2 regions of the Nocardiopsis sp. LDBS0036 genome follow, and region 1 is predicted to be linked to the other one. Evidence: riboswitches for the same ligand, from Rfam matches in the RefSeq annotation. Region 1 holds a riboswitch; the other holds the start of a gene.
What was found. Region 1 has a riboswitch for glycine ahead of gcvT (glycine cleavage system aminomethyltransferase GcvT). Riboswitches for the same ligand answer to the same signal wherever they lie in the genome.
Positions count from the first base shown of each region.

Region 1 (7,541 bases):
TCCTCGGAGATCCGGGCCCTGAACAGCCAACCGTCCTCGAAGGGCGAGGAGTTGATGGTCTCGGGCTCGTTCTCCAGGATCGCGTTGACCTCGGTGACCTCACCGCTCACGGGCGAGTAGACGTCGCTGACGGACTTGGTGGACTCCACCTCGCCGCACGGCTCGTCCGCGGTCACCTCGCTGCCGACCTCGGGCACCTCGACGTAGACGATGTCGCCCAGGGACTCGGCGGCGAACGAGGTGATCCCGACGGTGGCGATCCCGTCCTCGACCACGACCCACTCGTGTTTGGCGGTGTAACCCAGCTCCGTGGGAACGCTCACTTCAACTCTCCTTGGAGGTGTTCCATTTTCCTGCCGCGCGCCCGTACGGCTGCCCGGCCCGGCCTACGCCCGGTCGCGCCCCGTGCGTGCGGGTCCCCTGTGTGGGGATCCCGCCGCGCCGGGGCGTGCGGGCCTTCGGGGTGTGAAGGCCCCTGCTCCTACGACTGCCGCTTGTAGAACGGCAGCTCGACCACGTCGACGTCCTCGCCCCGCCCGCGCACGTCCACGGTGAACGCGCCGGTCGAGGTGTCGAGGTCGCCGTCCACGTAGGCCATGGCGATGGGGCGGCCCAGGGTGGGCGAGGGCGCGCCGCTGGTGATGGTTCCGACGGGGGTGCCGTCGCGCAGGACCTCCTGGCCCTGGCGCAGCGGGCGGCGCCCGCGCGCGACGAGGCCGATGAGGCGGCGGGGGCGGGAGGAGCGGGAGGCCTCCTCCAGGGCCGCGCGGCCCACGAAGTCGCCCTTGTCGAACTTCACGACCCGGCCCAGACCGGCGTCGAAGGGGGTGAGGTCGGCGGTCAGCTCCTGCCCGTACAGCGGCATCCCGGCCTCCATGCGCAGGGTGTCGCGCGCGGAGAGCCCGGCGGGGACGAGGCCGTGCCGCTCACCCTCGGCCATGAGGGCATCCCACACCTTGGGGGCCCTGTCCGCGGGGCTGACGAAGATCTCGAAGCCGTCCTCACCGGTGTAGCCGGTACGGGCGAGCAGGACGGGCTCGCCGGCGACGGTGTGCTCGTACCCGGCGTAGTAGCGGATGCCGTCCAGGTCGGCGTCGGTCAGCGGAGCCAGGACGTCGACGGCGCGGGGCCCCTGGACGGCGATCAGCGCGTACTCGGCCGACTCGTCGCGGACCTCGACGTCGAAGCCCGCGGCCCGCTCGGCCAGGGCCGGGGCGACGACCGCGGTGTTGGCGGCGTTGGCCACGACGAGGTACTCGTCCTCGCGGAGCCGGTAGACGATGAGGTCGTCCAGGACACCGCCGTCCTCGGCGGTGATCATGGAGTAGCGGGCGCGCCCCACCTTGACCTGGGACAGGTGGCCGACCAGCGCGTGGTCGAGGGCCTGGGCGGCCTGCGGGCCGGTCAGCCGGATCTCGCCCATGTGGGAGAGGTCGAACAGGCCCGCGGCCTCGCGCACCGCACGGTGCTCGGCGGTCTCGCTGCCGTAGCGCAGCGGCATGAGCCACCCGGCGAAGTCGACGAGGGTGGCGCCGGCCTTCTCGTGGACCTCGCGCAGCGCTGTCGCGCGCGGCGCGGATGCGGCATCTGACATGGGCACTCCCGAGAGGATGGGCGTCGTGACGTGCGTGGCGTTGCCATCCTCCCCCTCTGTCATCTGTGCCTGAGAGCTTCGCCGCGCGCTCGGCGCGGCTTGCACCTTCGGCGAGGGACGGCTGTCCCTGCTTTCCAGAGTGGTCTCGCCCGTACGGTCCGCTGTGCCTGAGAGGTTGTCTTCGGGGAGGGATTGCTCCTTCGGCGGCCCGCGCTGGATACGCGGGCACTCTCCCGTACGGGGTCAGCAACACGTTCAGCCTAGCAGCGGCCGTGAACGGCGCCCAAGGGTGCCCGGTGCCGCGCGGGAGCTCCCGCGCGGCGCCCGTGAGCGGCGCCGTCGCGCGCCGTCCGCGCCGTGTCCGGCGCGCCCCCTCCGGTCTTCGACACTCCGTCCGCCTCCACCCTGGAGCGGGAACGCGGGGATTAGCGTGTGCGGAGAGTACCGACCGGGGAGGGAGACGGATGCGAACCGACACCGGGAGGACGGCGCGCTCGCTCGCGGCCGGATGCGTCCTGTCCCTGGCCGCGGGCACGGGGTGCGCCGGGGCCGTGGACGGACCGCGGGAGCCGGATGGGCACGCCCGGGAGGGGGCGGAGGCCGGGCCCCCGCCCCTGACGCGGGGCGACGTGGCCGCCGTCGAGCGCGAGGACCTGGAGGCGGTGTTCGCCGACGCGGGTGTGGAGGGCGCCTTCGTGCTCCACGACGTGATGGAGCGGGAGGCGACCGTGGTGGGTCCGGAGCGGGCCCGCGAGCGCGCGGTCCCCGCGTCCACCTTCGACCTCGTCAGCACACTGGTGGGGCTCCAGACGGGCGCGGTCGGGGACGTGGACGAGGTGGTGCCCCACGGGGGCGGATCCCGGTCCGCCGACCGGCGGGAGCGGGACACGGCCCCGCGCGAGGCCCTGCCCGACTCGAACGTCCCCGTCTACCAGGAGGTGGCCCGCCGGGTCGGGCACGGGCCGATGGCGGCCTGGGTGGACCGGCTGGACTACGGCAACCGTTCGGTGGGCGACGCGAACGCGCTGGACCGCTTCTGGCTGGAGGGGCCGCTGGAGATCTCCGCGATGGAGCAGACCGCCTTCCTGGCCAGGCTGGCCCGCGACGAACTGCCCGTGGACGACGCGCACCAGGAGGCGGTGCGCGCACTCGCCCTCCTGGAGGAGGGCGACGGCTACGCCCTCCACGCCAAGGCCGGGCGGGGCCGGGAGGCCGACCCCGCGCCGGGCTGGTGGGTCGGCTGGGTCGAGCGCGGCGAGGACCTGTACACGTTCGCGCTGCGCGTCGAACCGGAGGGGGACGAGGACGCCGAGCTGGCCGAGTCCCTGGGACGGGAGATGCTCGTGGAGCTGGAGGTCCTGCCCGAGGAGGGGCGCACCGCCTGAGCGCCGCGGGGCCCGCGACGCGCGTCGGCCCGCCCCCGTCACGGGAGCGGGCCGACGCGCGCAGGAGAGTCCGTTCCTGGACGGGCCTCAGCGAAGCGGAGGTCCCAAGACCACCCGCTAGGCCTTGCGGCGCTGGCGCACGGCCTCGGCCAGCTGGGTCAGCACCTCGCCGGTGGTCTCCCAGCCCATGCACTTGTCGGTGATCGACTGGCCGTAGGTCAGGGCGGCGGGGTCGCCCAGCTTCTGGGCCCCCTCGACGATGAAGCTCTCCAGCATCACGCCGATGACGCCCGTCTGGCCCTCGGCGACCTGGGCGGCGATCGCGGCGGCCACACCGGGCTGGCGGGTGTGGTCCTTGCCGCTGTTGGCGTGGCTGGCGTCGATCATCAGGCGGCGGGGCAGCCCGGCGCCCTCGATGACGTCCAGGGCGGCGTTGACCTGCCCGGCGCCGAAGTTGGGGCCGCTGCGGCCGCCGCGCAGGATGACGTGGCAGTCCGGGTTGCCCTCGGTGACGACCACCGAACCGGCGCCGGTGGGGTCGATACCGAAGAAGGTGTGCGAGGCGGCGGCGGCGCCGACCGCGTCCACGGCCACCTGGACGTCGCCGTCGGTGCCGTTCTTGAAGCCCACGGGCGTGCTCAGGCCGCTGCTCAGCTGGCGGTGCACCTGGCTCTCGGTGGTGCGCGCCCCGATCGCGCCCCAGGAGACGACGTCGGCGATGTACTGCGGGGTGATGGGGTCGAGGAACTCGGTCCCGGCGGGCAGCCCGAGCGCGTTGATGTCCAGCAGCAGCTTGCGCGCGGTGCGCAGGCCCCGGTGCACGTCGTAGGTGTCGTCCAGGCCGGGGTCGTTGATCAGGCCCTTCCAGCCGACGGTGGTACGCGGCTTCTCGAAGTACACGCGCATCACGACGCACAGCTCGTCGCGCAGGGAGGGCACCAGCTCCTTCAGGCGGCGGGCGTAGTCCATGGCGGACTCGGGGTCGTGCACCGAGCAGGGGCCCACGACGACCAGCAGGCGGTCGTCCTCTCCGTCCAGCACCCGCTTGACCTCGGCGCGGGACTCCTCGACCAGGGCGCTGCGCTCGGCGCCCAGCGGGAGCTCGGCCAGCAGGTCCCGGGGCGCGATGAGCGGCTTGTAACTGGCCACCCGGGTGTCGTTGGTGCTCGGCATGGTGTTCCCCTCGGGTCCCGTCTGTCGTGTTTTCCGCTGTCGCCACGAAAACCGTCTTATGAAAACAGTAGCGCGGACGGTTCGGCGCTCCGCTGCCGCGTCGGCCGGCACGGTTCGCGTGACAGAAAACACCACACCGGTTTCGGGTGCCGAAAAGCGTCTCATTGCGTGAGACGGAATTCTCCCGGTTCCCGCGGCCATTTCCGTCGGGGGCGGCTCCGGAGCCCGGTCGGTCACCGCTCCAACCCCGGGAGGTCCTCCTCCCAGTACTCGCGCGGGTTGCGCGCGCCGTCGGCGACCGTGCCGCGCTCGGCCTCGGCCCGACGCAGCTGCACGCGACGGATCTTACCGGAGACGGTCTTGGGCAGCTCACCGAACTCCAGGCGGCGCACCCTCTGGTGCGGTGACAGGCGCTCGCGCGCGTGGGCCAGGATCGACCGCGCGGTCTCGGCGTCGGGGGCCACCCCCTCGGCCAGGGCCACGTACGCCTTGGCCACCGCCAGCCGCAGCGGGTCGGGGGAGGGAACGACGGCCGCCTCGACCACGTATTCGTGCTCGACCAGAACGCTTTCGAGTTCGAATGGTGAGATGCGGTAATCTGAGGCCTTGAACACATCGTCGGATCGACCGATATAGGTAATGTAACCGTTCGAATCCCGGCTGGCGATGTCACCGGTGCGGTAGCGGTCCCCGCGGACCACCTCGCGGCTGAGGCCGGGGTTGTCGGCGTAGCCTTTCATCACCCCCACCGGCTCCCGGGCCAGGTCCACGCAGATCTGCCCGGTGTCGGCGGGCTCGTCGGTGGCCGGGTCCGTCAGCACCACGTCGTAGCCCGGCATCTCCCGCCCCATCGACCCGCGCACCACGCGCTGACCGGGGCCGTTGCCCAGCAGTACGGTCGTCTCGGTCTGCCCGAACCCGTCGCGCACGGTCACGCCCCAGGCCTCGCGCACGCGGTCCACCACCTCGGGGTTGAGCGGCTCCCCGGCGGCCACCGCCTCGCGCAGCCCCACGTCCCACGCGGCGGGGTCGGCCTGCGCCAGAGTCCGCCACACCGTCGGCGGCGCGCACAGCGTGTCCACCCCGCAGCGCACGATCGCGTCCAGCAGCCCCGCCGCGTCGAAGCGCTCCTGGTTGACGACCAGCACCGTCGCCTCGGCGTTCCACGGCGCGAACACGCTGCCGTAGGCGTGCTTGGCCCACCCCGGCTCGGACACGTTGAGGTGGACGTCGCCCGGCCGCACACCCAGCCAGTACATGGTCGACAGGTGCCCCACCGGGTACGAGCGCTGGGTGTGCACGACCAGCTTGGGCAGGGTGGCGGTGCCGGAGGTGAAGTACAGCAGCAGGGGGTCGTCGGGGTGGGTGGTGTGCGGGGGGTGGAAGTCCAGACCGGCGTGCTCGGAGTCGGCGTAGTTCAGCCACCCCTCCATGTAGCCCGTGCAGATCCGCGTCCAGTGCCCCCGCAGCGGGGCGAACTTCTCGGTCTCGGCGGCCGAGCACACCACGTGCGCGATCTCGCCGCGCTCCAGCCGGTCCAGCAGGTCGCCCTCGGACAGGGAGGTGGGGGTGGGGCAGACCACGGCGCCGAGCTTGGTCGCGGCGAGCAGGGTCTCCCACAGCTCCACCTGGTTGCCCAGCATCAGCAGGATCCGGTCGCCCGGGTGCACGCCCTGGTTGTTCAGCCAGTTGGCCACCTGGGCGGAGCGCTCCGACATCCGCCGGTAGGTGTACCTGGCCTGGCCGCCGTCCTCCTCCACGATCCACAGCGCCGTCCGGTCCGGACGGCGCCCGGCCACCTCGTCGAAGTAGTCCAGCGCCCAGTTGAACCGGTCCGACCGGGGCCAGGTGAACTCCCGGTGCGCCCTCCCCTGGTCCTCGCGCAGGTCCAGGAGCAGGTCCCGGGCGGCGCGGAACTCGGCCGCGCCCGCGGCTGCCGTCTCTCTCGACATGTGGCGACCTCCGGTTCGTGGACAGGGCGCCGACCGCACTGTCCGCCGGTCCCGCCCGGGCTGGGCGGTGCAACGGGTGTGCCCCGCTGGTCCTACCCGGGATGCGCCGCCGTGACGCTTGGGGCCCGTGGTCCGGACGGGCCCTTGACCTCGGGTGACGGTTCGGGCGTCCGGACGGGGAGGCGCCGGGCGTGGCGTGCGTCGGTGGCGGTGGGCGGCGCGCGTGCGGTGGGGCGGAGGCACGGGAGAGCACAACCCCGTCCGCAGTCGGGCGCCCGGCGCCGCGGGCCGGGACGGTGACCGCATGCGGCCCCGCGGGGCGGGTTCCGCTGGCTCTAGGATGTGTGGACATGGAGGAACTTCGCGGACACCACGGAACCTGGCGGATCGACGACGAGACGATCCGTGTCCGCTTCGACTCCGGCCGCAAGGTGCCCGCCCTGTTCCGGTCGCTGGGGAGCTGCTCGGTTCCGCTGGCCGCCGTCCGCGAGGTCGACTTCGACCGGGGCACCCGCAAGCACGGGTGGCGGCTGCGGCTGCGGCTGGTGGAGGGCGGCGACCCCTACGCGCTCCTGGGCGTCCCCGGCCGGGACGCGCTCACCCCGCTGCTGATCACCGGCCCGCACGACGGAGAACTCCTCGCCGAGTACTACTCCGAGCAGATCGCCTCCTCGGCCCGCTTCGCCCGCGAGACCCTGACCGGGGAACTCGACCCGCGCGAGGTCGCCCGGGGACTGGTGGCCCGGCCCCCGCTCCAGGTCCGCACCGCCGAGGGCACGGCCTCCTTCGACGGCACCCGCGTGCGCCTCCAGTGGGACAACTGGCTGGCCAGCACGGCCAAGCAGAAGGAGAAGGCCCGCGACTACCAGCTCTCCGAGATCGAGACCGCCCACTGGCACCCGCCGGTCGACGTCACCGAGGGCTACCTGCGCATCGTGCTGCGCGGGGTGACCATCCCCGAGGCCACGGCGCTGGACCACGACTTCTTCACGCTCGCCTCGCACGGGACCAAGGGCAGCGAGGAGACCCTGCTGATGGCCGCCACCGTCAACGCCCACGTCGCGGCGGCCGAGGACCCCCGGCAGGAGCGCGCCGCGCTCGGAGCGGCGGACGACGACGGCAGCGAGGCGGTCTTCGCCAAGATCCGCGAACTCGGGCGGCTGCACGCCGAGGGCCTGCTCACCGACGACGAGTTCAGCGCCAAGAAGGCCGAGCTGCTCGACCGCCTCTGACGGCGTCCCGTGCGTGTTCGCGCCCGGTGGACACCTGGGACGCCGTACCCTCTCCTCGTCGTTCTCCGTCAGGCGTCCGCCGGACACCTCCGTCCGCGGCGCCCGACTCCGCCGGGGTCCCCGGGGAGGAACCACGTCCACGAACACGTCCACGAAAGGCCCCACGCTTTGCGTACCTTGTACCCGCCCATCGAGCCGTACGACT
Region 1 covers NZ_CP141103.1:5,538,485-5,546,025, forward strand. Annotated here, with positions in the region: gene gcvH (glycine cleavage system protein GcvH) at 1-323, opposite strand, end outside; gene gcvT (glycine cleavage system aminomethyltransferase GcvT) at 482-1,594, opposite strand; glycine riboswitch at 1,739-1,840, opposite strand; gene UIS43_RS23745 (penicillin-binding transpeptidase domain-containing protein) at 2,059-2,979, shown strand; gene UIS43_RS23750 (3-deoxy-7-phosphoheptulonate synthase) at 3,097-4,152, opposite strand; gene UIS43_RS23755 (AMP-binding protein) at 4,386-6,104, opposite strand; gene UIS43_RS23760 (DUF4429 domain-containing protein) at 6,455-7,336, shown strand; gene pip (prolyl aminopeptidase) at 7,505-7,541, shown strand, end outside.

Region 2 (7,541 bases), 1.3 Mb from region 1:
GCGTTCCGGGAGTTCCTGGACAACATCTCGCCCGAGGACTTCGGCAGGCGCACGGAGTAGTCCGGTGACGCACGTGCACTCCCCCGGGGCCCGCGCCCAGGCGCGGGTCCCGTGCCGCTGCGGTGGCGCGGGCCGGGGAGGACACGCCCCGACCTGCGGCTTCACCCGTGGAGCCGGTGATAGATTGGGTAACGGAAGTGGTCGTAATGATCAGGGCCGAAACCCCCGGGTGCGCGTCGGGCGCCAACGGGGAGGCCCCGGCACACCGGCGCCGCGCGCACTTGGCGACGCGCCGCGTGGTGTCGTTGACGCTGCCGGTCGGCCGTCCTACCTTCAGTGCAGTGGAACCCACGGCGCACCCGTTCCCTGAGTGGACATCCCCTGTCGAGACCGCCGTGGGACGAGAAGCCGGAGGTCGGCGTGGCGGTAGCGAGCGGCAAGCGGGATCCCCATGACAGGCGGTCCGCGCTGCGGCTAGCGGGGCAGCAGGGCCTACTGTGCGAAGAAGACTTGGTGGCGCTGCCTATGGACGTCGGGTATCGGGGCCCCGCGGCGTGTACGGCCGCCGGGATCAGCTACCGCCAGCTCGACTACTGGGCCAGGACCGGCCTGGTGGAGCCGAGCGTGCTCACCGGAGCCCACAACGCCCCCCTGTACAGCCTCCCCGACATCCTGCTGCTCAAGGTCGCCAAACGGCTCCTGGACACCGGGATATCCCTCCAGCAGATCCGCACCGCGGTCGACCACCTGCGCGGCCGTCCCGCCCCCGACCTGGCCCGCATCACCCTCATGAGCGACGGCGTCAGCGTCTACGAGTGCACCTCCCCGGAGGAGGTCGTGGACCTCATGCAGCGCGGGCAGGGCATGTTCGGACTGGCGCTGGGCAACGTCTGGCGCGAGGTGGAGGAGGCCCTGGGCGTGGTGCCCGCGGAGGAGCGGGCCGACCTGCCCGCCGCCGCGCCCCAGCCCGTGGACGAGCTGGCCAGGCGCCGCCGGGAGCGCCGTACCGGCTGAGACCGACAGGCGCCGCCCCCAGCCCCGGGGCGGCCGTGTGTCGGCAGGGGGCGCGGGTGCTTCGGGGCCGCGGTTATTTGGACGAACCTCCAGGTTCTGGGTGTGATGTGGGCGAAACGCCTGCCCGGAAGAGCCGCCCGGGGCAGCCATCGAGTACGGTCGTAGTCACAACAGGGATGAAAACCGACATTCACCCTGCTTGTACACACGTACAGATCGTCAGCTGGCTGTCGACACCGCGCGAGAGAGACCCCGCAACGGGGCGCCGACGGGGCAATACTCCCCAGTAACCTCTCAGGCACCATGGACCGCGTGGAGGAGGCCGCTCTGAAGCCTGGGCGCCGTCGTGCCCGGTGACAGAGGGGGAGACCGTGAGGAACACCGCCGACCCGACTCGGCCCTGTCACCAGGAGGTCTCCGTGCCAGACCAGCCCGTGCACACCCCCGGCGCACCCGCCCGGGTGTTCGCCGACCGCCACATCGGCCCCACGCCCGCCGAGGTCCAGGAGATGCTCAAGGCGGTCGGCTACGGCTCCACCGCCGAACTCATGGCCGACGCCGTGCCCGAGTCCATCCTCACCGGCCCCGGCCGCAGCGCGCCGCTTGACCTGCCCCCGGCGCTGAGCGAGGCCGAGGCCCTGGCCGAGCTGCGCGACCTGGCCTCCCGCAACCAGGTGCGCACCTCGCTGATCGGCCAGGGCTACTACGGCACCCTCACCCCGCCGGTCATCCTGCGCAACATCATGGAGAACCCCGCCTGGTACACGGCCTACACGCCCTACCAGCCCGAGATCTCCCAGGGCCGCCTGGAGGCCCTGCTCAACTTCCAGACCATGGTCTCGGACCTGACCGGCCTGCCCGTCTCGGGCTCCTCCCTGCTCGACGAGGCCACCGCCGCCGCCGAGGCCATGACCCTGGCCCGCCGCGCCTCCAAGAGCAGGGCCGACGTCTTCGTCGTCGACGCCGACGTCTTCCCCCAGACCCTGCACGTGCTGCGCACCCGCGCCGAACCCCTCGGCATCGAGGTCGTGGTCGCCGACCTGTCGCAGGGCCTGCCCGAGGGCGACGCCTTCGGCGTCCTGGTGCAGTACCCGGCCTCCAGCGGCGCCGTGCGCGACCCGGGCCGGGTCATCGCCCAGGCCCACGAACGCGGCGCCCTCGCGGTGGTGGCCGCCGACATCCTGGCCCTGACGCTGCTGCGCAGCCCCGGCGACCTGGGCGCCGACATCGCCGTCGGCTCCACCCAGCGCTTCGGCGTCCCGCTCGGCTTCGGCGGCCCGCACGCCGGTTACATGTCCGTGGGCGAGAAGCTGCGCCGCCAGCTGCCCGGCCGCCTGGTCGGCGTCTCGGTGGACAACGCGGGCAAGCCCGCCTACCGGCTGGCGCTCCAGACCCGCGAGCAGCACATCCGCCGCGAGAAGGCCACCAGCAACATCTGCACCGCGCAGGTCCTGCTCGCCGTCATGGCCGGGATGTACGCCGTCTACCACGGTCCCGACGGCCTGCGCGCGATCGCCCGCCAGGTGCACACCCGCACCGCCGCCCTGGCCGACGCCCTCGCCGAGCGCGGCTTCGAGGTCCTGCACCGGGCCTACTTCGACACCCTGCGCGTGCGCGTGCCCAGTGCCGCCCGGGTCGTGGAGTCCGCCCTGGAGGCCGGGTACAACCTGCTGGCCGCGGACGAGTACACGGTCGGCGTGAGCGTGGACGAGACCACCACCGAGGCCGACCTGGAGAAGGTCCTGGCCGCCTTCGGCGAGGCCGAGCGCGGCTCCTCGCGCGTGCGCCTGAGCGTGGACGAGGACGCCGACCGCCTCCCCGCCGAGCTGGCCCGCCAGGTGGACTACCTCACCCACCCGGTGTTCGGCACCCACCGCAGCGAGACCTCGCTGCTGCGCTACATGCGCCGCCTCTCCGACCGCGACCTGGCCCTGGACCGCACGATGATCCCGCTGGGCTCGTGCACCATGAAGCTCAACGCCACGGCGGAGATGGAGCCCGTCACCTGGCCCGAGTTCGCCGGGCTGCACCCGCTGGCGCCGCTGGACCAGGCCGCCGGGAGCGTGACCCTGATCCGCCAGCTGGAGGCCTGGCTGGCCGAGGTCACCGGCTACGACGCGGTGTCCCTCCAGCCCAACGCCGGGTCCCAGGGCGAGTTCGCCGGGCTGCTGGCCATCCGCGGCTACCACCGCTCGCGCGGCGAGGCCCACCGCGACGTGTGCCTGATCCCCAGCTCCGCGCACGGCACCAACGCCGCCAGCGCCGTGATGGCCGGTATGCGCGTGGCCGTGGTGGCCTGCGACGACAACGGCAACGTCGACCTGGAGGACCTGCGCGCCAAGACCGGCAAGCACGCCGACGACCTGGCCGCCATCATGATCACCTACCCGTCCACGCACGGCGTGTACGAGGACACCGTCACCGAGGTGTGCCGCCTGGTCCACGAGGCGGGCGGACAGGTGTACGTGGACGGCGCCAACCTCAACGCGCTGCTGGGCTGGGCCAAGCCGGGCGAGTTCGGGGCCGACGTCAGCCACCTCAACCTGCACAAGACCTTCTGCATCCCGCACGGCGGCGGCGGTCCGGGCGTGGGCCCGGTCGCGGTCCGCTCGCACCTGGCCGGTTTCCTGCCCAACCACCCGGGCCAGCCCGAGGCGGGCCCGCACACGGGGGTCGGACCGGTCTCGGCGGCCCCGTTCGGCTCGGCGGGCATCCTGCCCATCTCCTGGGCCTACGTGCGCATGATGGGCGAGGAGGGGCTGCGCTCAGCCACCGAGGTCGCCGTGCTGTCGGCGAACTACCTGGCCAAGCGGCTGGAGCCCTACTTCCCGGTGCTCTACACCGGTGCGGGCGGTCTGGTGGCGCACGAGTGCGTCGTGGACATCCGCCCGCTCCAGAAGGCCAGCGGCATCAGCAACGAGGACCTCGCCAAGCGGCTCATGGACTACGGCTTCCACGCGCCGACGATGTCGTTCCCGGTCAACGGCACCCTGATGGTGGAGCCGACCGAGAGCGAGAACCTCGCCGAGCTGGACCGCTTCGTGGAGGCGATGGTCGCGATCCGCGGCGAGATCGACAAGGTGGCCTCGGGGGAGTGGGACGCGCAGGACAACCCGCTGCGCAACGCCCCGCACACCGCTGAGGCGGTGACCGCGGACGAGTGGTCGCACGGCTACACGCGCGCCGAGGCGGCCTACCCGCTGGCGTCGCTGCGCACGGACAAGTACTGGCCCCCGGTCGGCCGGATCGACCAGGCCTACGGTGACCGCAACCTGGTCTGCTCCTGCCCGCCGCCGGAGGCCTTCGAGCTGTAGGGCGGCCCGGGCCGCGGGAAGGGGCACCGGTCCGAGGACCGGCGCCCCTTCCCTGTTGTCCCTTTGTAGATCTACGTCGTAAAAGTCCGTTTTGTTCTCTACCTCGGCAGGAGAGGGGTGAAGAGCGGGGCGTGCCCACCGGTCGCGGCGCGGGTCCCCGGTCCCCGGCCGCCGCAGGCGTTAGAGTTGCGGCGACACGGATCGCGTTCCCACCACGCGGACCGCCACCCCGCCACCCCCATGGAAAGCGGAGAGCATGACCACGACGTCCGGACCTTCCGCGCGCTCTGGCCCCGCCGACCCGCCCCCGGCCACCGATCCCCGGGACACGGACGAGGCGCAGGCGCCGACCGGGCAGGGCGCCGCCGAACTGTGCGACCAGGCCCAGGACCTCGCCGGGAGCGGCCACCTCAAACGCGCGGCCAGGCTCTACCAGCAGGCGGTGGCCGCCAACCCCCACCCGCGGGTGCAGGCCCGCGCCCTGCTCGGCCTGGCCGTGGTCGAGGACCAGCGGGGAGACCTGGCCGCCGCCCGTGAGGCCGCCCGCCGCGCCCTGGCCACCGGCGACCCGCGCTACGCCCCGCGCGCCGCCTACCACCTGGCGCTCTCCCTCGAACAGGACGGCGACCACGCCGAGGCCGACCGCGTCTGGCGCCGCCTGCTCGACCTGGGCGGGGCCGACTACACGGCCGTGGCGCACTACGGGCTGGCCCGCTCCGCCGAGGGGCGCGGCGACACCGGCGGGGCCGAGGAGCACTGGGAGGCGGCGCTGGCCCTGCCGTCCGACCCCGGTTCGCTCGGCCGCCTGCACGCGGCCACCGTCGTGGACGCCTCCCGCGACCTGGCCGAACGCCTGCTGGGGCGGGGGCTGCCGGGCGCCGCCGCGGCCGCGGTCGAACGCGGCCTGTCGGTCGCCGACGACCCGGGCCTGCGCCTGCTGCGCGCCGCCACCCACCTGGAGCACGCCATCGCCGACGTCGGCGCCATCGTGGACCCGGACGCGGCCTTTGAGGACGCCGAGGAGCCGGGGGTCGCGCCTGGCACCTTCGCCGCCGCCGTGGAGCTCCTGGCGGGGCTGCTGGCGCTGCGCGGGGACCCCGGCGCGGCCGAGCGGGTCTGGCGGCTGGGCCTGGGGGACCGGGACCCGGACACCGCGGGGCAGGTGCGCCAGAGGCTGCGCAGGGCCTTCGCCGGGCCCGAGGAGGACGGCGGGGCCGGGGAGGCGTGGTGGGACCCCTACCTGGAGGAGGCCGCGGCGACCGCGAGCGCGCCCGCGCTGGCGGGGGAACTGTTCGCCGTGGTCACCCAGATGCACGCCCTGCTGGCGCTGCCGGTGGCCGAGGGGGAGGCGCGCCCGGCGGCGCTGCGGGCCGTCATGGAACAGGCGCTGCGCACGCCGAGCGGACTGGTGTGGGGGCCCGGAGTGCACGCCGACTTCCGGCGTCGCCTGAGCGAGGCGATGGGCGGCCAGGACGTGCTGCCGGAGGGGTGGCCCGACGCGGTCCGGGAGTGAGGCCGGGGACGGGCCCCGGCGCTCGTGCGGTCACCGGGGGCCGTCGGGGGACACCTCACCGCCCGGGGGTGCTTGCCGGGCGGGGTACGTCGGCCTCGCGGCCGCGGTGTGCGGGTGCGGCCGGGCGTCAGGCGGCGACGCGGGGCCGGTGCGGGGCGACGACCGCCCCGTCGGGAAGCAGCTCACCGGTGTCGTCGAAGAGGACGACACCGTTGCAGAGCAGGCTCCAGCCCTGCTCGGGGTGGCTGGAGACGACCCGGGCCGCCTCGCGGTCGGTGTCCTCGAAGGACGGGCAGGCAGGTTCGTGGCTGCACATGGGACAGGCCTTTCGGTCCAGAGGTGCTCGTCGTTGAGCTGACGCCAAGAGTAGTGGTTCACATCACATGCTTGTCGCGGTTTAACACGGATGTGTTCGCCCCGCCGCTGTCGTCCGCTCTCGGGAGGTGAGACACCCCCAGGCCAGCAATGGTTCTGCCCCGTCCGTCCTCGGACACGAGGAACTCAGTACCCGCCGCGTGTCCGGCGCGCCGCAGGGCGGCTGCGCATCCCCGCGCCGGCCAGCCCGCCGTGCTGGAAGGCCCTGACCAGCTCGCCGCCGAGGTTGACCCCCGCGCCCAGCGCCAGGCCCACCGTGACCGCCTCCGCGAGGCTGAGCAGCCCGGCGGAGGGGTCGCCCTGCGTGATCTCGATCAGGCCCCGGTACAGGATGCTGCCGGGCAGCAGCGGGGCGATCGACGGGACCAGGTAGGGCAGCACCGGTCTGCGCGTGCGCCGCGCCAGCCAGTGGCCCACCACGCCCACCGCGACCGCGCCCGCGACCGTGCCCACCACCGCGGGCACGTGCAGCAGGTCGCGCATGCTCGCGTAGATCACCCAGATCATCACGCCGAGCACGCCGATCATCGGCAGCATCCGGGGCGGTACGGCGAGCGAGATCGCGAAGGCCACCGCGATCCCCGCCGCGCCGATCAGTACGGGGACCTCCATCGAGGTTCCCGCGGAGGGGAGGTCCTCCAGGTTGATGTTCACGCCCAGGCGCTGGGCGGTGTAGGCGACCGCGCCCACGCCGGACACGATCGCGCCCAGGATGAAGAAGGTCTCCAGCAGGCGCGCCGCCGCCGACACGTAGGTGCCGCTGATGCCGTCCTGGAGGCTGGAGACCAGCGGGCGTCCGGGCAGCAGGGCCATGATGTTGCCGGTGATGATCGCCCCGGCCTGGAGGCCGAGGTCCAGCGTGGTGCTGGCCCACAGCAGCGCCACGCCGATCGTGGCGGCCACCACCGCGGCGCCCGCCATCTGGTAGAACTCCGCGACGCCCCGCTTGGCCAGGAACACCGACGTGCGGTCGCCCATGACGGTGGCCAGGAAGGCCGCGGTCGCCACGATCAGGCCGCCGCCCACCATGAGGCTCGCGCTGGAGGCGATGAGGCCGAACCCGACCGCGATGAGCCAGTTGGGGTAGGGCATGCGGGCGCGCCTGATCTGGGTCAGGCGGGCGGCGGCGTCCTCCAGTTCCAGCAGGCCGAGCGCGCACTGCTGCACCAGGGTGTGCAGTTCGTTGACGCGGAAGTAGTCCAGGGTGCGGCGGCGCACCACCCGTTCGCCGGTGATCGGGGGGTGTTCGCCCCCGGGGTGGGTGGACAGGGTGATGGTGGTGAAGGTGACCGAGACCTCCGAGCGGGGCAGGTCGAAGGCGACCG
Region 2 covers NZ_CP141103.1:286,617-294,157, forward strand. Annotated here, with positions in the region: gene UIS43_RS01060 (bifunctional nuclease family protein) at 1-60, shown strand, start outside; gene UIS43_RS01065 (MerR family transcriptional regulator) at 526-1,014, shown strand; glycine riboswitch at 1,246-1,335, shown strand; gene gcvP (aminomethyl-transferring glycine dehydrogenase) at 1,434-4,328, shown strand; gene UIS43_RS01075 (lipopolysaccharide assembly protein LapB) at 4,585-5,841, shown strand; gene UIS43_RS01080 (DUF5999 family protein) at 5,969-6,157, opposite strand; gene UIS43_RS01085 (threonine/serine exporter ThrE family protein) at 6,343-7,541, opposite strand, start outside.
Region 2: another riboswitch for glycine. It lies ahead of gcvP (aminomethyl-transferring glycine dehydrogenase); the one in region 1 lies ahead of gcvT (glycine cleavage system aminomethyltransferase GcvT).